Regions from separate parts of the Streptomyces sp. NPDC059142 genome, predicted to be linked through region 3. Evidence: riboswitches for the same ligand, from Rfam matches in the RefSeq annotation. Region 3 holds a riboswitch; each other region holds the start of a gene.
The links. A riboswitch is a leader RNA that binds a small molecule or an ion and turns the genes downstream of it on or off. The one in region 3 is predicted to bind thiamine pyrophosphate.
Positions count from the first base shown of each region.

Region 1: it holds a riboswitch for thiamine pyrophosphate, as region 3 does, so the genes downstream of both, thiC (phosphomethylpyrimidine synthase ThiC) here and ACFXPK_RS20230 (thiamine ABC transporter substrate binding subunit) in region 3, are expected to answer to the same signal.
Region 2: it holds a riboswitch for thiamine pyrophosphate, as region 3 does, so the genes downstream of both, thiO (glycine oxidase ThiO) here and ACFXPK_RS20230 (thiamine ABC transporter substrate binding subunit) in region 3, are expected to answer to the same signal.

Region 1 is NZ_JBHZDA010000050.1:45,111-52,195, forward strand. It holds gene ACFXPK_RS19390 (IclR family transcriptional regulator) at 1-392, shown strand, start outside; gene ACFXPK_RS19395 (SsgA family sporulation/cell division regulator) at 496-930, shown strand; gene ACFXPK_RS19400 (YibE/F family protein) at 1,003-2,358, opposite strand; TPP riboswitch at 2,498-2,642, shown strand; gene thiC (phosphomethylpyrimidine synthase ThiC) at 2,635-4,530, shown strand; gene ACFXPK_RS19410 (hypothetical protein) at 4,645-5,490, opposite strand; gene ACFXPK_RS19415 (metallophosphoesterase) at 5,631-6,947, opposite strand.
Region 2 is NZ_JBHZDA010000111.1:7,905-14,989, reverse strand. It holds gene ACFXPK_RS28620 (deoxyribonuclease IV) at 1-467, opposite strand, end outside; gene pknB (Stk1 family PASTA domain-containing Ser/Thr kinase) at 473-2,416, opposite strand; gene ACFXPK_RS28610 (thiazole synthase) at 2,567-3,361, opposite strand; gene thiS (sulfur carrier protein ThiS) at 3,367-3,567, opposite strand; gene thiO (glycine oxidase ThiO) at 3,579-4,835, opposite strand; TPP riboswitch at 4,833-4,946, opposite strand; gene ACFXPK_RS28595 (hypothetical protein) at 4,997-5,356, shown strand; gene ACFXPK_RS28590 (NAD(P)/FAD-dependent oxidoreductase) at 5,366-6,604, shown strand; gene ACFXPK_RS28585 (Rv2175c family DNA-binding protein) at 6,714-7,079, shown strand.
Region 3 is NZ_JBHZDA010000054.1:39,778-46,862, reverse strand. It holds gene ACFXPK_RS20240 (ABC transporter ATP-binding protein) at 1-239, opposite strand, end outside; gene ACFXPK_RS20235 (ABC transporter permease) at 239-1,852, opposite strand; gene ACFXPK_RS20230 (thiamine ABC transporter substrate binding subunit) at 2,065-3,189, opposite strand; TPP riboswitch at 3,281-3,406, opposite strand; gene rlmN (23S rRNA (adenine(2503)-C(2))-methyltransferase RlmN) at 3,446-4,552, opposite strand; gene ACFXPK_RS20220 (phosphatidate cytidylyltransferase) at 4,762-5,829, opposite strand; gene frr (ribosome recycling factor) at 5,829-6,386, opposite strand; gene pyrH (UMP kinase) at 6,514-7,085, opposite strand, start outside.

The DNA.
Region 1 (7,085 bases), on a different contig from region 3:
ACCCCGCGGTCGACGCCCGGGCCGACTTCCGCGCGACGGCCCACGCGCACGCGATCGGCCAGTGCCTGCTGAGTCAGCTCGACGAGGCGTCCCGCCGCGACCATCTGGACCGGTATCCCGTCCGTCCGCTCACCCCGTACTCCGTGCCCGACCGGAGCACCCTGCTGGAGCGCCTCGACGCGCTGGGACGCATGGAACCGGTCGTCTCCCGCCAGGAGTACCGGCTCGGCACGGTCTGCGCGGCCGTACCCGTCACGGTCGGAGCCACAGCGGCCGCCGTGGCCATTTCTATACCGCTCTGTCAACAGAAGCGGCTGCTTCCGACGGCCGAACGGTTACGCAGAGAGATCGGATCCCTGCTGACCTCGCAAATCCTCTCTATCAGTATCTGAAAAATTACTCCTTGTGATCTGCTAGCGCTTACAGGACGATTGCGTCAAGAGGGTCAACGGGGATCATTCCCAGCCACTGTTCCATCTACTCCGGAGTACAACGATGCGCGAGTCGGTCCAGGCCGAGGTCCTGATGAGCTTCCTCGTCTCCGAGGAGCTGTCGTTCCGTATCCCGGTGGAACTCCACTACAAGGTGGCTGATCCCTACGCGGTACGGATGACATTCCATCTGCCCGGCGATGCGCCTGTGACCTGGACTTTCGGTCGCGAATTGCTGCTCGACGGCATCAACACACCCAGCGGGGACGGCGATGTGCACATCTCCCCGACGACGCCCGAGGACCTCTCGGACGTCCATATGCGGCTCCAGGTCGGCGACGACCACGCGCTCTTCCGTGTGAGCGCCGCGCCGCTGGTGGCCTTCCTGGACCGTACGGACCGGCTGGTCCCGCTCGGCCAGGAGTGCACGCTCAGTGACTTCGAAGGCAGCCTTGAGGAAGAGCTGGGCCGCATCCTCGCCGAGGAGAACGCGGGCTGACGGCCCGTCGAGGGGGCCGTCCGGGTGATTCTGCCGGCCCGGGTGGCCCGGATCCCTTCCGCCCCGCTCGGGCTACTTCTTGCGGCGGCGTCCCCGGCCGCCCGGACCGCGCGCCGGCGGGGTCGGCACCAGCAGCCCCGGGGACTCCTGAGCCTCCCAGCCGGGCCCGGCTCCCGGGCCCGCCCCCGGTCCGTCCGGGAGGGGCGGCGAGGACGGGGCCGCGGGGTTCTCCGGGGCGGACCGGTCCGCGGAGACCACCAGCGCCGCCAGCGCCGTCGTCACCGGCACCGAAGCGACCAGACCGATCGACCCCACCAGCGTCCGTACGATCTCCTCCGCCACCAGCTCACTGTTGGCGACCGTCCCCACACTCGACTGCGCGATCGAGAAGAGCAGCAGCAGCGGCAGCGCGGCACCCGCGTAGGCCAGCACGAGCGTATTGACCACGGACGCGATGTGGTCGCGGCCGATCCGGATGCCCGCCCGGTACAGCGCGCGCGGCCCCATCGTCGGATCGGCCTGGCGCAGCTCCCACACCGCCGAGGTCTGCGTCACCGTCACATCGTCCAGCACACCGAGCGAACCGATGATCACCCCGGCCAGGAGCAGACCGCTCATGTCGATCTCCGGGTAGAGGCCATGGATCAGCCCCGTGTTGTCATCGGTGTTGCCGGTCAGGCTCGCCCAGCCGATGAAGAGCGACCCCAGCAGCCCGATCAGCAGCAGCGAGATCAGGGTGCCCAGCACCGCCACCGAGGTACGGGCCGTCAGACCGTGGCACAGATACAGGGCGACCAGCATGATCGCGCTCGCCCCCACCACCGCCACCACCAGCGGATTCGAGCCCTGGAGGATCGCCGGCAGGATGAACAGCGTCAGGACCGCGAACGAGACCACGAGCGCCACCAGCGCCATGACCCCTCGCATCCGCCCCACCACGATCACCGCGAGCGCGAAGATCCCCGCCAGCAGCGTCAGCGGGAACTGCCGGTCCACATCGGAAACCGAGTACTGCAGATCCCGGGGAGCGTCCGGCGCATAGGCGACCACAACGCCCTGTTTCACGTGAAACTGCCGCGGTGCGTCCGGCTGGACGATCTCGACGAACGTGTGACCTTTCTCCTTGCCCTCCTTCAGCTCGACCGTCGCCTTCTTGCACTCCCCGGTCTCCTCCTGGACCGCCTCGCGCCCCTGCGGAGTCGAGGTGTCACCGGTCGACGGGACCTGGGAGGCGTTCACGTCCTTGCAGGCGACCCGCTCGATCTGGACCACCTGGCCCGCGAAGGTCTGCCGGTCGAAGCCCACACCGGTGCGCTCGTGCGCGGGTGCACCACCCGGCCAGAGCACGGCGAGCCCGACCACCACGGCGGCCGCGAACGGAATCAGCACCGCCGCGATCACCTTGCGGAGGTGCCGGGAGACCGGCATGGCGGGGCCGTGGCTGTGCGAGTGGCCGTGCGGTTCGTGAGTCTGCGTGGGTGGGGTCACCGACCGATCATCGCAAGAAGCCGGAGGATGCGGGGGCCCTCTGTTCAGCGCGCCCGATATGACGCTAGCGTGGAGTCACCTTTGCACACGCGGGAGCTCGGAGCACCGGGCTGAGAGGGCGCTGACGTGTAGTCCCGGGAACGGAACCCCGGACACCTGCGCTGCGCCGACCGCTGAACCTGTTACCGGGTAATGCCGGCGTAGGGAGTAGGTCTCATGACCCATCAGGACGCACACACGCCTGCCTCCGGCTCGGAGGAGACCGGCGTCGACCAGGCCCCCTCGGGCCCGGCCTCCGAGGACACCGCCCTCTCCGGCGGGGCAACGGGCGGGCGCGCCATCGGCTGGCACAAGGGATACATCGAGGGCTCCCGCCCCGATCTCCGCGTGCCGGTCCGCCAGGTCCACCTCACCAACGGTGAGGACGTCACGCTGTACGACACCTCGGGGCCGTACACCGACCCCACTGTCGACACCGACGTACGGCGCGGTCTCGTGCCGCTGCGGGAGAACTGGATCATCGGCCGAGGCGACACCGAGGAGTACGCGGGCCGGCCGCCGCGCCCCGAGGACGACGGGCTCAAGCACACCTCCCCGCGCGGCGGGCTGCTCGGGGGCGGGGCGACGGACCTGCGGGGCCTCGACGCGGTCTTCCCCGGACGGCCACGCCAGCCGCGCCGGGGCCGCACGGACCGGGCGGTCACCCAGCTCGCGTACGCCCGCCGGGGCGAGATCACCCCGGAGATGGAGTACGTCGCGATCCGCGAGAGCGTCGCCCCGGAGGTGGTCCGCGAGGAGATCGCCGCGGGTCGCGCCGTGCTGCCGGCCAACATCAACCACCCGGAGACCGAGCCGATGATCATCGGCAAGCGGTTCCTGGTGAAGGTCAACGCCAACATCGGCAACTCCGCGGTCACCTCCTCCATCGAGGAGGAGGTGGAGAAGATGACCTGGGCGACCCGCTGGGGCGCGGACACGGTCATGGACCTCTCCACCGGCCGCAACATCCACACCACCCGTGAGTGGGTGCTGCGCAACTCCCCCGTGCCCATCGGTACCGTGCCGCTCTACCAGGCGCTCGAAAAGGTCGATGGCAAGGCCGAGGAACTGACCTGGGAGATCTACAAGGACACCGTGATCGAACAGGCCGAGCAGGGCGTCGACTACATGACGGTCCACGCCGGTGTACTGCTGCGCTACGTACCGCTCACGGCCCGCCGGAAGACCGGGATCGTCTCGCGTGGCGGTTCGATCATGGCCGCCTGGTGCCTGGCGCACCACAAGGAGTCGTTCCTGTACGAGAACTTCGACGAGCTGTGCGAGATCCTCGCGGCGTACGACGTGACGTACTCCCTCGGCGACGGGCTGCGGCCGGGCTCCATCGCGGACGCGAACGACGAGGCGCAGTTCGCCGAGTTGCGCACGCTGGGCGAGCTGAACTCGATCGCCAAGAGCCACCACGTACAGACCATGATCGAGGGCCCGGGACATGTCCCGATGCACAAGATCAAGGAGAACATCGACCTCCAGCAGGAGATCTGCGAGGAGGCGCCGTTCTACACGCTCGGCCCGCTGACCACCGATGTCGCCCCGGCGTACGACCACATCACCTCCGGGATCGGTGCGGCGATGATCGCGTGGTGGGGTACGGCGATGCTCTGCTACGTCACCCCCAAGGAACACCTCGGCCTGCCGGACCGCGACGACGTGAAGACGGGCGTCATCACCTACAAGATCGCGGCTCATGCGGCGGATCTGGCCAAGGGGCATCCGGGGGCGCAGCAGTGGGACGACGCGCTGTCGGACGCCCGGTTCGAGTTCCGCTGGGAGGACCAGTTCAATCTGGCGCTCGATCCGGACACGGCACGGGAGTACCACGACGAGACGCTGCCGGCGGAGCCCGCGAAGACCGCGCACTTCTGCTCGATGTGCGGCCCCAAGTTCTGCTCGATGAAGATCTCCCAGGACATCCGGCGCAAGCACGGTGGGGAGATGGCGGGCGGCGCGGACGGGACCGGAACACCGGCGGAGGAGATCGAGGCGGGCATGGCGGAGAAGTCCAAGGAGTTCGCCGCGGCCGGCAACCGGGTCTATCTGCCGCTGGCCGACTGACCGTCACGGCGCCGGGCGGGACGCCTGTTCACGGACTCGCGCGGGCCCGTATCCCCGTATCGCTCCGGGGCATCGGCAGTCCCCCACCGGCGCCGGGCCGGGTGGCCGGCCGGGTCACTCCGGCCGGTGCTCCGGGCCGCCGAAGTCGGGGCTGGTGAAGTCCGGGCCGCTGAAGTCCGGGCTGCTGAAGTTCGGCCGCTGACCGGCGGTGGAGCCCTCGTGGGGGCTGCTGAAGTCCGGCCTGCTGTAGCCGATCTTGGGAAGCTGCTTGGCCGACCGGGGCGGGTTCGGCGTCGCCGGGTCCACGCTCGGGTCGGCGAGCGCCGCCCGCAGGAAGGGCAGGATGCCGCGCTCCAGCAGGGCGTGGCGCCATGCCTCGCGCGCCCGGGCGACCTCGTCGGGCAGCTCTCCGCCGGCCGTCTCGTCGGCGGGGAGCTGCGTCGAGCTGTTGCGCAGCGCGGTGACCAGCAGCCCCACCGCGGCGGCCAGGATGCCGAGCGCGGTGACGGCCGCGAAGAACCAGCCCACGGCGAGCATGCTGTCCGCGAAGGCGGGTGCCGGGTCGAGCGCCTTCAGCAGAAAGCCCACCAGCAGGAAGATCGCCGCCGCGGTGCCGCCGAGGACCGGTACCAGGACCGTGATGACGGCGGTGAGCCCGGCGCCGGAGTCCGTCGTGTCGTCCTCCGCCGGGTCCAGCACGGAGTCGTGTACCGACGTGGCGGTGCCCGGAGAGCGGAACTCCCCGCGGATCTTGGTGTAGTGCTCGTACTCGGCCGCCGCCGGTGCGGTGATCCGGTCCGTCGCGTTCAGCGCCAGGGTGCGCAACTGCTCCGCGTTGAGCCGCTGCCCGACCGTGGCGAGGTCCGGACGTTCGTGCGCATTGCGCAGCACATCGCCAAGGATCCGCTCGAAATCCGCGCGATCCTCGCTCAGCAGGTGCGGAGCGCTTTTCATGTGCATCCCCCGATACTCCGTGGGGCCGTAGCGCCCGTGTGGTACGAGCCGCAGTCGGCGGAAACGGAGGAGAGCCTGCTACGGATAAGCCGATGGTAGAGCGATTTTGGCGTGGCGTGACAGGGGGTTTCCGGAAAACACCTGTCCTACATTGACGATGTGGCCAACGGAAGCTGTACGACCAGCAGTTTTCCTGCCATCGTCACTCCGCCGTCCATGGCGATGGCAAGTCCGTCGGCATATACGTGTGGCCCTTCCACCACCGGTCCGGTGTCGTCTTCGTCGTCCGACGCGTCTTCTGTACCGACTTCGCCGAGCAGATAGGGAATGGGGCTGTGGCCGTGGACGACCCGTCCTCCGCCGTACTGGGAGAGGAGTTCCTGGACCGCCTGCGGGCCGCCCTCGTCACGGAACGCGAAGCGTTTGGTGAGTTTGCGGAAGAGGTCCCAGCATTCGTCGGCGTCATTGCGCGTGAGGATCTGGTGGACCGCGTCGTTGACGTCGTCGATGGAGGAGCCGTAGTCGAGATAGGCCGTGGTGTCGGAGTGCATCAGCAGATGCCCGTCCTCCTCGACGACCGCGTCGAGCCGGGACATCCACTGGAGATGGACGTCCTGGAGGCGCTCCATGTCGGTGCGCTGGCCGCCGTTGAGGATCCACGCGGCCTGGAAGGTGGCGGTGCCCGCACCGGAGTTGACGGGGGTGTCGCCGAACCGCCTGGCGCCGATGAGGAGCAGTTCGTGATTGCCCATCAGGGCCTTGCAGTAGCCGCCGGCCGCCGCGGCCTCCGCGGAGAGCCGCATGACGAGGTCGATGACGCCGATGCCGTCGGGGCCCCGGTCGGTGAAGTCGCCGAGGAACCAGAGGCGGGCGTTGCCGGCCGCCCACCGGCGTTCGGCGTCGATGAGGCCCTGTTCGGCGAGGGCGCCGACGAGTTCGTCGAGGTAGCCGTGCACGTCACCGACGACGAAGAGCGGCCCGGGCCCCTCGGACCCGGTGTCCTCGGCGGGGGCGGCGAGGACCTGTGTGGCGTCGTCCGGGCTGACCCGTGTGATCACCGGGAGATCGCGTTCGGTGGGGGTGTACCCCTCCGGCATCTCGTCGGCGGAAATCGCGTCGCCGGGGTGGGCCGAGGCGGTGGCCGTGGGATGCCCGGGCGCGCCGGGGCTCTCCATGTGCCCGGCGGGGCGCGGCGGTTCCTCGGGCGCGCCGTGCGGGTGTTCCGCGGGCGCGTCGAGGGGCGCGGTTCCGGCCTCGGGCGCGGTGTCCCGCTGCTCCGGTACGGCGACGGGCTGTTCCGGTACGCCGCCGGGGTGCCCCGAGGGGCTGTCCGGCGCGGGGCCGGACGGTGCGGGCTGTGCCGGCTCTCCGGACTGCACGGGAACCTGCGCGTACGGCGGTACGCGGAAGTCGCGCAACGTCGCCGTCCGCACCGCGGGTCCCTGACCGGCCCCCTGTGTCATCGACCCCTCCACCACCGTCGTGCCGCCGTACACCTCTCGGGCCCGCCGCGCCGCCGGACGGGGTGAGCCCGTCGGCGGAGAAAGGGAAGGTCCGTGGTGTCGTGCGCCCATCATAGGAATGACCTCGGGCCTCTGTGA
Region 2 (7,085 bases), on a different contig from region 3:
AGCGAGAAGCCCTGTCCCGCCGTCGACTCCAGCAGCAGGAACGGGTCGTCGTCATGGGTCAGCTCGTCCAGGAGCGGCAGCATCCGCTCCCGTACCTGCGCGAGCGCCACCTCGCGCGGCCGGCCGCCCGTCGCCGACCCGGTGTGCACGACCACGCCCCGCGCGCCGATCTCCCGCCCGCGCCGCAGACTGTGGCGCAGCGACTCCACCGACTTCTCGGCGGTGGCCTCCGTGTGCGAGCCGAAGTTGATCAGATACGGAGCGTGTACGTACACGGGCATCTCCGCCGCCTCGCACGCGGCACGGAACTGCTCGTCCTGCGCCGGATTCCCGGCGGGAGTCGCCCAGCCGCGCGGATTGGCCACGAAGACCTGGACGGTCTCCGCGCCCAGCTCGCGCGCGTACGCCAGACCGGTCGTGGCGAGCCCGCCGGCCACGGGGACATGGCCGCCCACAGGGTTGCGCATCCGCTCTAGAGTCCCTTGGTCTTGATGGTGATGAGGGAGCCCTCGGGCGCCTGCTCGCCGCCGGCGACGGACTGCTCGCCCACGGTGTCCCCCAGGAACGGGAAGCTCCGCTCGACCTCGACCTCGAAGCCCGCGCCCTCCAGCGCCCGCTTCGCGTCCTCGGTCTTCTGCCCGGTCACATCCGGTACGGAGACCATCCGCGGGCCCTTGGAGACCGTCAGCGTGACCGTGTCGCCCTCGGCGAGACGGGTCCCCTCCCGGGCGGACTGCCGGGCGACCGTGCCCTCGTCCTGCGGGGCGTTCACCCGCTCGGGGGCGATCTTCACCGTGAGCCCCGCGTCCTCCAGCTCGGAGGTGGCGTCGTCCACGGACTCGCCGGTCACATCGGGCATGTCGATCGGGGCGCCCTTGCTGACCACCAGCGCGACCCCCGAGTCGGGCCGTACGTCCGCGCCCGCGTCGGGCGTGGAGCTGACGACCGCGCCCCGCGCGACGTCCTCGTCGAACTTCCGCGTGACGAGCCCGGAGGCCAGTCCGGCCTTCTTCAGCGCGGACCGGGCCTCGGCCAGCGACTTGCCGGCCAGATCGGGGACCTGGACGATCTTCGGGCCCCGGGAGATGACCAGTGTGACGGGGCCGCTGCCCCGGACCCGCGAGCGGGGCTCCGGATCCGTCCCCATGACCGTGCCCCGGTCGAAGCTGTCGCTGAAGTCGCGGGTGACCTTGGCGTCGAGCCCTTCGGCGCCGAGCCGCTCGCGCGCCTCCTTCTCCGGCTGGCCGAGCAGCGAGGGCACCCGGGTGAACTGGCCGGAGTTGATGTACCAGACGCCCGTCCCCACGCCGAACACCAGCAGCACGGCGACGATCGCCGCGAGCACGCCCCGCGACGGCAGCCCGCGCCCCCGGCCCGCGCCGCCACGTGGCCGGCCGGGCGGCGGGAGCGCGTCCGCGGGCGACATCTCCAGCCTGCTCGTGTGGCGCACGGGCTCGTCGTCCGGCTCCTCGACCGGCCGGATCCGGGGGATCACCGCGGTCCGTCCGTCCGCGTCCGTGCCGTCCTCCGCCTCGGGCCTCGCCTGCGGCGGTACGGCGTCGAGCTGCGCGTCGGTGAGCGCGGCGCGGGCCGCCCGCACCAGCGCCAGCAGCGCGACCGCGTCGAGCGGCCGCTCCTCGGGGTCGCGCGCGGTGGCCGCGGCGACCAGCCGGTCCAGCTCCGGGGCGAGCCCGGGGACGGCGGCGGACGGGGCCGGGACGTCCTCGTTCAGATGGCGGTAGAGGACCTGCGCCGGGGTGTCCCCGGAGTGCGGCTTGGCGCCGGTCAGCATCTCGTGCAGGACGACCCCGCACGCGTACACGTCGACCCGGGTGTCGGACGTGCCGTCCTCGATCTGCTCCGGCGCCAGGTACGAGACCGTGCCCAGGACGGTGCCGGTGGTGTTGGTCACATCGCCTATGCCCCGGACGAGCCCGAAGTCGGCGACCTTGACCCGGCCGTCGTCCCCTATCAGCACGTTCTCCGGCTTCATGTCCCGGTGGACGAACCCGGCCCGGTGCGCCGCGCCGAGCGCGGCGAGCACCGGCTCCAGGATGTCCAGCGCGGCCCGCGGGCGCAGCGCCCCGCGCTGCCGTACGACATCGCGCAGGGTGCACCCCGCGACGTACTCCATCGCCAGGTAGACGTACGCGCCCTCCGCGCCCTGGTCGAAGACCGCGACCACGTTGGGGTGCGCCAGCCGGGCCACCGATTTGGCCTCGCGGATGAAACGCTCCACGAAGGAGACGTCCGCGGCGAGCGCCGGGTGCATCACCTTGAGCGCCAGGACCCGGTCGAGCCGGGTGTCCACGGCCCGGTAGACCGTGGCCATGCCGCCGACCGCGATCCGTGCGTCGACGCGGTAACGGCCGTCGAGCACCTGCCCGACGATGGGGTCCTGAAGGGTGGTATCCACGCAGGTGAGTCTACGAGTCACCGCTGACACCCCCGTAGCCCCGGGTCGGACCGCGCACAGGACTGAAGCCGAGCTGTGACAGGCCCCCGGGACGCCCGTGACCGCCGGTCGGCGGCGACGTTGCGGCGCGGCGGCGGCGGCCCGGCCCGGTCAGAAGGCGGGCCGTTCCGGATCGAGCGCCGCCACCCCGTCCAGCGGCGAGGACGCCTCGGCGAAGTGGCGCCGAGGGATCCGCCCCGCACGCCGCGCCAGCCGCCCCGCCACCACCGCGTGCCGCATCGCCTCGGCCATCAGCACCGGCTCCTGGGCCCGGGTGACCGCCGACGCCAGCATCACCGCCGCGCACCCCAGCTCCATCGCGAGCGCCGCGTCCGACGCGGTGCCCGCGCCCGCGTCCAGGATCACCGGGACCCGGGCGCGCTCCACGATGAGCTGGAAGTTGTGCGGATTGCGGATGCCGAGACCGGAGCCGATGGGCGAACCCAGCGGCATGATCGCGGCGCACCCCACGTCCTCCAGCTTCGCGGCGAGGACCGGGTCGTCGTTGGTGTACGGCAGCACCGTGAAACCGTCGTCCACCAGGGTCTCGGCGGCGTCCAGCAGCTCGACCGGGTCGGGCAGCAGGGTGCGCTCGTCCGCGACCACCTCCAGCTTGACCCACTCCGTGCCGAGCGCCTCACGGGCGAGCCTGGCCGTGAGGACGGCCTCGCCCGCGGTGAAACAGCCCGCCGTGTTCGGCAGCGCGCGGATGCCCAGCCTCTGGAGCACCGAGAGCACGGAGCCCTGCACGGTGGGGTCGAGGCGCCGCATCGCGACCGTGGTCAGTTCCGTCCCCGAGGCGATCAGCGAGCGTTCCAGGACATCGAGGCTGGGCGCACCGCCCGTCCCCATGATCAGCCGGGAGGCGAAGGTGGTGGAGCCGATGGTGAGAAGGTCGTCCGCCATGTCCGTCAGCCTCCCTGGACCGCGGTGAGGACCTCGACCCGGTCGCCGTCGCTGAGCGCGGTGCCGGACCAGCGGGTACGGGGGACCACCGTCTCGTTGACGGCGGCGGCCACCCCGGAGCGCGCCGCGGTGAGCGTCGCGACGACGGTGTCGAGGGTGATCCCGGCGGCGAACTCACGTGGCTCGCCGTTGACGGACACGTACATCACGGCGGTGTTCATACGGGCTGCTCCAGGGAGGCGGACGGGCGCGGGGGGCGGGACGCGGCGCCGGAGAAGCGCAGCGGGGTGAACGGCGCCGCCTCGGGCGGCAGATCACCGCCGGTCAGGACCGCCGCCAGCACGTCCCCGGTGACCGGCGTCAGCAGCACCCCGTTGCGGTGGTGGCCGGTGGCCAGCGACAGGCCCGGCAGCACGGTCGGCCCGAGCAGCGGCGCGTTGTCCGGTGAGCACGGGCGCAGACCCGCGCGGGTCTCGGTGAGCGGCAGTTCGGTGATGCCGGGCACCAGCGCGTGCGCGTCGCGCAGCAGCTCGTACACCCCGCCCGCCGTGACGGTGGTGTCCCAGCCCAGCTCCTCGCTGGTCGCGCCGACGACCAGCTCGCCGTTCTCGCGCGGCACGAGATAGACCTGGGAGCCGCGCACCACGGCCCGTACCGTCCGGGACAGGAAGGGCGCGTACGGGCCGGGCACCGCCAGGCGCAGCACCTGCCCCTTGACGGGCCGTACCGGCGGCACGGCCTCCGGGGGGACCCCCGCGAGCCCGCCGCTGAGGCTGCCGCCCGCCAGTACCACCCGGTCCGCGCCGAGCGAGGCGCCGTCGGCCAGCACCGCGCCGGCGGCCCGGTCCCGTACGACGGAGAGCCGCCGCACCCACGCGCGGTGGAAGACCACCCCGGCCCGTTCGCAGGCCGTGAGGAGCGCGGCGGCGAGCCGGCGGGGATCGATCTGGTGGTCGCCGTCGACCCGCAGCCCGCCGCGTACGCCCGGCGCCAGCATCGGCTCCAGGCGCCGGCACTCACGCCCCGTGAGCCACTGGGACGTCAGCCCCGAGCGCGTCTGGAGGGCGTGCAGCTCCCGGAGCTGGGCCCGGTCGTCGGCGTCCAGCGCCACGGCGAGGGTGCCGCACGCGCGGTAGCCGGTGTCCCGGCCGCTCGCCTCCTCCAGCTCCTCGACGAACGCGGGATAGCGCGCGGCGGAGGCGAGGTTGAGGCCGAGCAGGGTCTGCTCGCCGTGGTGGAGTTCGGTGACGGCGGCCAGCATGCCCGCCGCGACGCGCGCCGCGCCGCCGCCGGGTTCGGGGTCCGCGAGAGCGGTGCGCAGCCCGCGCTGCGCCGCCCGCCAGGCCGTGACCAGACCGATGATCCCGCCCCCGACGACGAGGACGTCGTACCCCTGGGAGGCGGACCCCCCGGGCGCTGCGGGGGACGGCTCTTCCCGGGGTGATGGTGGGGACGACTGCTGGGATGAGTGCATGGGCGTCCAGCCCCTCCCTTCGCCGGCATGACCCGGATCAGGTTCGTACGGTCGGAGGCCGCTCCAGCCTCCCTCTCAGCCCGGTGCGTCCGGACTCCCGCGAGGTAGTGTCGACGGCCAGCCTAACGCGCGGTGTGCCGCGCAGTAAGGGAGCGTCGCCCGTGGCCCGTTCACTGGACGGACTCGTCCTCGCGCCGGTCGCCGACCAGGCCCCCGGCCAGGTGGGCACCCGTACCCGCTTCGTCTACCACGAGGAGGACGGTCTGGTCTGGGCCGCCTATGAAGGCGGCGACGTGGTTCGCGGCCACCTCGTGGGGACGCGCGCCGGCGACCGGCTGGACTTCCGCTACGTGCAGGTGAAGCGCGACGGCACCACGGCGTCGGGCCACTGCCTCTCCACCGTCGTCGACCTCCCCGACGGCCGGGTCCGGCTGGAGGAGAGCTGGCGGTGGGAGTCCCAGGAGGGCAGCGGGACGAGCGTGGTGGAGGAGCTTCCCGCCGGCGCCCCCGCGCCGCTCTAAGGTGACCGGGTGAGCGAACAGCGGCAGGAACACGCACGGGACGGACGGCGGCGCGGGCCCGGGGTGGTCGTGGTCGGCGCGGGCATGGCGGGTGTACGGACCGCCGTGGCCCTGCGCGAGCAGGGGTACGAGGGCGGGATCACCCTGATCGGGGAGGAACCGCACCCGCCCTACGACCGGCCCCCGCTCTCCAAGGCCGTACTCCTCGGCCAGGCCGAGGGATCGGCCTTCGACGTCGACTTCGAAGCCCTCTCCGTCGACCTCGTGGTGGGCCGGAAGGCCACCGGGCTGCGCCCGTCCGCCCGGGAGGTCGACACCACCGCCGGTCCCCTCCCGTACGACGTGCTGGTCGTCGCCACCGGCGCCGAGGCCACCGTCCTGCCCGGCACGCGGGACGTGCCCGGCGTCCATCCGCTGCGTACGCTCGACGACGCCGTACGGCTGCGGCCCGTACTGGAACGGCGGCAGCGGGTGGTGGTCGTGGGCGCCGGGTGGATCGGCGCGGAGTTCACCACCGCCGCCCGGGAGGCCGGCTGCGCCGTGACGGTCGTGGAGGCGGCCGACCGGCCGCTGGCGGGCGCTCTACCGGCCGAGGTGGCCGCCCCCATGACCGGCTGGTACGCGGAGAGCGGCGCCACGCTGCTGACGGACGCGCGGGTGGCCGGCGTCGAACCGGGCACCGTCGTCCTGGCCGACGGCCGCCGCCTCCCCGCCGACGCGGTGGTCGTGGGCATCGGCGCACGGCCCGCGACGGCCTGGCTCACCGGCTCGGGCATCGCGCTGGGCGCGGACGGCTCGATCACCGCGGACGAGCGGCTGCGCACTTCGCTGCCCGACGTCCACGCGGTCGGTGACTGCGCCTCCTTCCCGTCGGCGCGCTACGGCGAACGGCTGCTCGTCCACCACTGGGACAACGCGCTCCAGGGTCCGCTGACCGTGGCCGCCCAGGTCGTCGGGGAGACCGAGCGGGTCTACGACCCCGTGCCGTACTTCTGGTCGGAGCAGTTCGGCCGGTTCGTCCAGTACGCGGGCCACCACGGGACGGCCGACACGCTGGTACGGCGCGGCGACCCCGCGGGGGCGGCCTGGTCGGTGGTCTGGCTGCGCGACGGCGTCCTGGTGGCCCTGCTGGCCGTCGGGAGACCCCGCGACCTGGCCCAGGGGCGCAAGCTGATCGAGACGGGCACCCGGCTCGATCCGGTGCTGTCGGCCGATCCGGCGGTACCGCTGCGCAAGGCGGCGCTCTGAGGTTTTCCCGGCTCGGGGACCGGTCCGCGCACCGTTTCGGACCGGTTTTCGCCCCCGTCCGGGGTGGCTCGGGGTGCCCAGTGTCAGTCCGGGATGGCACGCTTGTCCTGTGACCGAGATTGACGCAAAGATCGATGCTCTCGTCCCCGCCTGGCTTCACCTGCCCGATATCGCCGAAATGTTCGATGTCGAGGTGACGCGCGTGCGGCAGTTGGTGAAGGAAGGGCAGCTCATCGCGGTGCGCCGGGGTGAGAACAGGGCGCTCCAGGTGCCCGCCGCCTTCATCGACGGCAACAAGGTCGTCAAGGGCCTCGCCGGGACCCTGACGCTCCTGAGGGACGACCACTTCACCGACGAAGAGATGCTTGAGTGGCTCTTCACCCCCGACCCGAGCCTGCCCGGCACCCCCGCGCAGGCGCTCAGTGAGAACCGCGGTACGGAGGTGAAGCGCCGCGCCCAGGCGCTCGCCGTCTGACGGACC
Region 3 (7,085 bases):
CCGCGCCGGTGCACCGGCACCCCCGACTGATCGGTGCCGTCCAGGAGGATCCGCCCGGTGTCCGGGCTCTGGAGGCCCGCCACGACGCGCAACAGGGTCGACTTGCCGCTTCCGCTCGGACCGAGCACACAGACGATCTCGTGCCCGGCCACCTCCAGATCGACCGCGTCGAGCGCGGCGTGCGGCGCGGTGCCGGTGCCGAACCGTACGGTCACGTCCGACAGGGTCAGCAAGGCCATCAGAACTCTCCCGAGCGGTCGGTACGGATACGTTCGAGCACCAGCAGCGACACCGCGCACACCACCATCAGGACCGTGGAGAGCGCCATCGCCTGCCCGTAGTTGAGCTCCCCGGGCCGGCTCAGCAGCCGCGCCACGGCCACCGGCAGCGTCGGCCGGTCGGGACGCGCGATGAAGACCGTCGCTCCGAACTCACCGAGCGAGACGGCGAAGGCAAACCCTGCCGCGACGAGCGTGGCCCGCCGTACCAACGGCAGATCGACCTCCCGCCAGGCGCGCAGCGGCGACGCACCGAGAACGGCAGCCGCCTCGCGCAGCCGCCCGTCCACCGCGCGCAGCACCGGCAGCATGATCCGTACGACGAAGGGCACGCCCACCAGCGCCTGGGCGAGCGGCACGAGGATCCAGGAAGCCCGCAGGTCGAGCGGCGGCTCGTCGAGGGTGATCAGGAAGCCGAATCCGACGGTGACGGCGGAGACGCCGAGCGGCAGCATCAGCAGCGCGTCGAAGCCCCGTACGAGGCGCCCCGCGCGGCGGGTCAGCGCGGCGGCGGCGAGGCCGCCGATCACCACCGCGACGACCGTGGCGACCAGCGCGTACCGCAGCGAGTTCCAGACAGCCTCCAGCGGCGGTACGAGGAAGGTGCCGCCGCTCGCGTCGACCGAGGCGAGCGCCCGGTAGTAGGCGAACCCGTAGCCGCTCGGACCGTCCAGGGAGCGCTCGACGAGCACCCCCAGGGGCAGCAGGATCAGCAGGGCGACGGTCGCGAGCACGCCGCCGAGCAGCGCCCACTGCCCGGCGCCGGCGGGCCGACGCGCGGTCTGCGCCGGGTCGACGAGCTTCAGCGCGGACTCCCTCCGCCGTACGGTCCCGGCGTGTACGGCGAGAATCGCGCCGACCGCCACGAACTGGACGAGCGTGAGTACGGCCGCGGTGGGCAGGTCGAGGAGCTGCGCGGTCTGCCGGTAGATCTCGACCTCAAGGGTGGAGAAGCCGGGGCCGCCGAGGATCTGCACGACGCCGAAGGAGGTGAACGTGAAGAGGAAGACCATGAGCGCGGCGGCGGCGACGGCCGGAGCGAGCGCGGGCAGGGTCACGCGACGCCACGCCGCGAGGCGTCCGGCGCCCAGTACGCGCGCCGCTTCCTCCTGGCGCGGGTCGAGCTGTGACCACAGGCCGCCCACGGTGCGTACGACCACCGCGTAGTTGAAGAAGACATGGGCGAGAAGGATCGCCCAGACGGTGGTGTCGAGCCGTACGCCCCACAGGTCGTCGAGGAGTCCGCCGCGCCCGAGCAGCGCCAGGAAGGCGGTGCCGACGACGACAGTGGGCAGCACGAAGGGCACGGTGACCACGGCGCGCAGCAGTTGCTTCCCCGGGAAGGCGAAGCGCGCGAAGACATAGGCGCCGGGCAGTGCGATCAGCAGCGTGAGAGCGGTGGAGGCGAGCGCCTGCCAGGTGGTGAACCACAGGACGCCGAGGATGTCGGGGCGGCCCAGTACGTCGCCCACGCGCCCGAACTGCCAGGCACCGTCAGTCCTGAGGCCGCGGCCGACGATCGCGGCTACGGGGTAGGCGAAGAAGACGGCGAAGAAGGCGAGCGGCCCGGCCATCAGCGCGAGGCGTACGGCGCTGCCACGCCCGCGTCCACGTCCGCTCCCCCGTCGCTCCGGGGCCCGCGTGACACCGCGCCCGCGCGCGGCGCCGCGCACCGTGCTCCGCAGTACGCGCCGTAGCCCGCCGCCCCGTACGCCGCCACCGCGTGGCACGGCGCCTCGCCCGGCGCGGCCGTCCTTCTCCGCCGCCCGGTCCTTCTCCCCCTCGGCTACTTCACTGTGAGGGAGGACCACGACTGGATCCACTGCTCGCGGTTGGCGGCGATACGGTCGGGCGCCACGGTCTCGGGCCGGTCGACGGTCGCACCGAACTTCGTGAACAGTTCGGGCAGTGCGACGCCCTTGACCACAGGGTTCACGAACATGTTCAGCGGCATGTCCGCCTGGAACTTCTCACTGATCAGGAAGTCCAGCAGCGCCTTGCCGCCGGCTGGGTTCTTCGCGCCGTCGAGCAGCCCCGCGAACTCGGTCTGCCGGAAGCAGGTACCGGTGGAGACCCCCGTCGGTGCCTCCTGGGGCTGCGGCTTCGCGTACAGCACCTCCACGGGCGGACTGGAGGCGTACGAGACCACCAGCGGCCGGTCGCCCTTGGCCTTCTTGCCACCCGCGGAGCCGGAGAAGCTCTCGTTGTACGCCTGCTCCCAGCCGTCGACGACCTGGACGCCGTTGGCCTTGAGCTTCTTCCAGTAGTCCTGCCAGCCGTCGTCCCCGTAGTGCGCGACGGTGCCCAGGAGGAAGCCGAGGCCGGGCGAGGATGTCGCGGCGTTCTCGGTGACCAGGAGGTCCTTGTACTGGGGCTTGATCAGGTCGTCGAAGGACTGCGGCGGCGCCAGCTTCTTGTCCGCGAAGTACTTCTTGTCGTAGTTGACGCATATGTCGCCGGTATCGATCGGCGTGACGCGGTGCTTCTCCTTGTCGAGCTGCGCGCTCGCGTCGACCCGGTCCAGACCCTTCGCCCCGTACGGCGCGAAGAGGCCGTTGTCCAGGGCCCGGGAGAGCAAGGTGTTGTCGACGCCGAAGAAGACGTCCCCCTGGGGCGACCCCTTGGTCAGGATCTCCTTGTTGAGCGCTTCGCCGGCGTCGCCGCTCTTCAGCACCTTGACGGTGTAGCCGGTCTCCTTGGTGAACTCCTTCAGCACCGCGGGGGACGCGTTGAAGGAGTCATGGCTGACGAGGGTGACGGTCTTGGACTGCGCGCCGCCACTCCCCCCGTCGCCGGACGACGCGGAGCCGTCGGAACCACCGCAGGCCGCGAGAGTCGCGGCGCCGAGCGCCGCGGCCAGCGCGGCGAACGCCGCCCTCCTGGCGCCGGTACGGATACGGATCGTGCTCACTGGTTTTCCTCCTGGGATGTCCAGGAGAAGACGCGGCCCCGCCCAGGGACCGGTCGTCGGCACGGACCGGACCCGGGGCAGGGCGCAACAGCTTGAGTGATGTCCGAACTTCCTACCCAGAATGACCTGGGCAAGGTTCAGAGGGTCTGCGACCGCTGCCCGTTCTCACGGACATGTGCCGCACTCTCAGCGCTGTGGCGCTCCCCTGTCGGAAAATATGCAATGCGTTTCGGCCCAAGGTTACCCCCAGGGCGCGCTACCGCTCCGTGGCGGCCAGCTGTCCGCACGCCCCGTCGATCTCCTGGCCCCGTGTGTCGCGTACGGTCACCGGCACGCCGTGCGCCGCGATCGCCTCGACGAACTTCTTCTCGTCCTCCGGCCGCGACGCGGTCCACTTCGAGCCCGGGGTCGGGTTGAGGGGGATCAGGTTGACGTGGACCCGCTTGCCCTTGAGGAGCCGGCCCAGCCGGTCGCCCCGCCACGCCTGGTCGTTGATGTCGCGGATCAGGGCGTACTCGATGGAGATCCGCCGGCCGGACTTCTCCGCGTACTCCCACGCGGCGTCCAGCACCTCCCGGACCTTCCAGCGCGTGTTGACCGGAACGAGGGTGTCGCGCAGTTCGTCGTCGGGGGCGTGCAGCGAGACCGCGAGACGGCACTTGAAGCCCTCGTCGGCGAAGCGCAGCATCGCGGGCACCAGACCGACCGTGGAGACGGTGATCCCGCGCTGCGAGATACCCAGACCGTCCGGCTCGGGGTCGGTGAGCCGCCGGATCGCGCCGACGACACGCTTGTAGTTGGCGAGAGGCTCGCCCATGCCCATGAAGACGATGTTGGACAGCCGCGCGGGGCCACCGGCGACCTCGCCGTCGCGCAGGGCGCGCATCCCGTCGACGATCTGGTGGACGATCTCCGCGGTGGACAGGTTACGGTCCAGTCCCGCCTGCCCGGTCGCGCAGAAGGGGCAGTTCATCCCGCAGCCCGCCTGCGACGAGATACACATGGTGACCCGGTCTGGGTAGCGCATCAGCACGGACTCGACGAGCGTGCCGTCGTGCAGCCGCCAGAGCGTCTTACGCGTCGTGTCGTCGTCGCACGAGATGTGCCGCACCACCGACATCAGCTCGGGCAGCAGCTCCGTCGCGAGTTTCTGCCGCGCGGCGGCCGGGATGTCCGTCCACTGCTCGGGGTCGTGCGCGTACCGCGCGAAGTAGTGCTGCGACAGTTGCTTGGCGCGGAACGCCTTCTCCCCGATGGCGGCGACGGCCTCGCGACGCTCGGCGGGGGTGAGGTCGGCGAGGTGCCGCGGGGGCTTCGTGGCTCCGCGGGGCGCGACGAAAGTGAGTTCTCCGGGTACAGGCATGGTCCGTCCAGTGTCGCAGACGACGCCGCGTGGCCCGCCGCCCCGTACGCCGCCCAGGGCTGCCGCTCAGAGAGACCCGCTCCGGGAGACCGCCCCAGGAGGACACGGGAAGACACAGCACGGGAAGACAAGAGGGACGAGCGCGCCAGGAAGACAAGAAGAAGAGGGGGTACGCCACGCCGTGCGCGGCGTACCCCCTCACCACATGATCAGGACCCCACGAAGAGCACCAGGAGCAGCCAGACCACCGGCGCCGTGGGCAGCAGCGAGTCGAGCCGGTCCATGATCCCGCCGTGCCCCGGCAGCAGCGTGCCCATGTCCTTGATCCCGAGATCACGCTTGATCATGGACTCACCGAGGTCGCCGAGCGTGGCGCTGGCCGCGACGGCCAAGCCGATCAGCAGCCCCTGCCACCAGGCGCCGCCGTCGATCAGGAACTCCATCAGGAGCGCGCCGGCCACCATCGCGAAGGTCACGGCGCCGCCGAGCCCCTCCCAGGTCTTGCCGGGGCTGATACGGGGCGCGAGCTTGTGCGTACCGAAGCGCCAGCCGACCGCGTACGCGCCGGTGTCGCTGACGACGGTCAGTACGAGGAACATCAGCACACGCTGTGAGCCGTCCCCCGCTGTGAGCATCATCGCGACGAAGGTCGCCAGGAACGGCACGTAGAAGGCGGCGAAGACCCCCGCGGTGACGTCCTTGAGGTAGCCCTCGGGTGGCTCCGTCATCCGCCAGATCAGCACGGCGAGCGCGGTGAGGGCCATCGCGACCCAGGCACCCTCCGCACCGCGCGCGTACCCCGCGACGACCATCGCGGCGCCGCCCACGGCCAGCGGTACGAGCGGTGCCTTGATGCCCTTCTTCTCGTCGAGCCGCGAGGTCAGCTCCCACAACCCCACGACCACGGCGATCGCTATGACACCGATGAAAACGGCCTTGACGATGAAGAGCGACGCCGCGACCACGGCACCGAGCCCGACACCGACTCCTATGGCCGCGCGAAGATCACGACCGGCCCGCTTCTTCGGCGGGGACGGCGGGGGCTCGGCCATGGGCTCCTGCGAAGTCTCGTCGCGGAACAGGGGGCCGCCCGGCCGAGCAGCCCCCCGGTCGTCGTTCTGGGCCCCGCCGTTCGCGGGTTCGTCGGGCACGATGGGCATGGGCCGAGTCTGCTGTGCGGAATGCTCATCGTATGCGGGACCCGCCGGGGCAGCCCCCTGGTCGGTCGGTCCCCAGTAACCGGCTGTCGGCAAGGCCCCCCGGGAAGAGTCGTTCATCAGACTTCGAGCAGCTCGGCTTCCTTGTGCTTGAGCAGCTCGTCCACCTGCGCGACGTACTTCGCGGTGGTGTCGTCGAGCTCCTTCTCGGCGCGGCGTCCCTCGTCCTCGCCGACCTCGCCGTCCTTGACCAGCTTGTCGATGGTCTCCTTGGCCTTGCGGCGCACGGCGCGGATCGAGATCTTCGAGTCCTCGGCCTTGGTCTTGGCGACCTTGATGAACTCCTTGCGGCGGTCCTGGGTCAGCTCCGGGAACACCACCCGGATGATGTTGCCGTCGTTGCTCGGGTTGACGCCGAGGTCGGAGTCGCGGATGGCCTGCTCGATGTTGCGCAGCGCGCTCTTGTCGAACGGGGTCACCACGGCCATCCGTGCCTCGGGTACGGCGAACGAGGCGAGCTGGTTGATCGGGGTGAGCGCACCGTAGTAGTCCGCCACGATCTTGTTGAACATCGCCGGGTGCGCACGCCCGGTGCGGATCGCGGCGAAGTCGTCTTTGGCGACCAGGACGGCCTTCTCCATCTTCTCCTCGGCCTCGAGGAGGGTCTCTTCGATCACCACTTGCTCCTGCGTGTCTTGAGTGGGCCCGGCATGCTTGCCGGCCGGCGGAACCTGCGTCGCGTCTTGTCCTGCACGGTGTCCGACCGGCAGGGCTTTGTCCATCCCCGTACGGGGCAGCCCGGAATCAGTTCCGGGTGCCCTGGTCGCTCACGAGTGTGCCGATCTTCTCACCCTTGACCGCACGCGCGATATTGCCTTCCTTCAGCAATTCGAAGACGAGGATCGGCAGCCGGTTGTCCTGGCACAGCGTGATCGCGGTCATGTCGGCGACGCGCAGATCACCGGCGATGACCTCGCTGTATTCGAGCGCGTCGAACTTGACCGCGTCGGGGTTGGTCTTGGGGTCGGAGTCGTAGACCCCGTCCACGCCGTTCTTCCCCATCAGCAGCGCCTGGGCGTCGATCTCCAGGGCGCGCTGGGCGGCGGTGGTGTCGGTGGAGAAGTACGGCATGCCCATACCGGCGCCGAAGATGACGACGCGGCCCTTCTCCAGGTGGCGTACGGCGCGGAGCGGGATGTACGGCTCCGCGACCTGGCCCATGGTGATGGCCGTCTGGACGCGGGAGTCGATGCCTTCCTTCTCCAGGAAGTCCTGAAGGGCCAGGCAGTTCATTACCGTACCGAGCATGCCCATGTAGTCGGAGCGGGCCCGGTCCATGCCGCGCTGCTGGAGTTCGGCGCCGCGGAAGAAGTTCC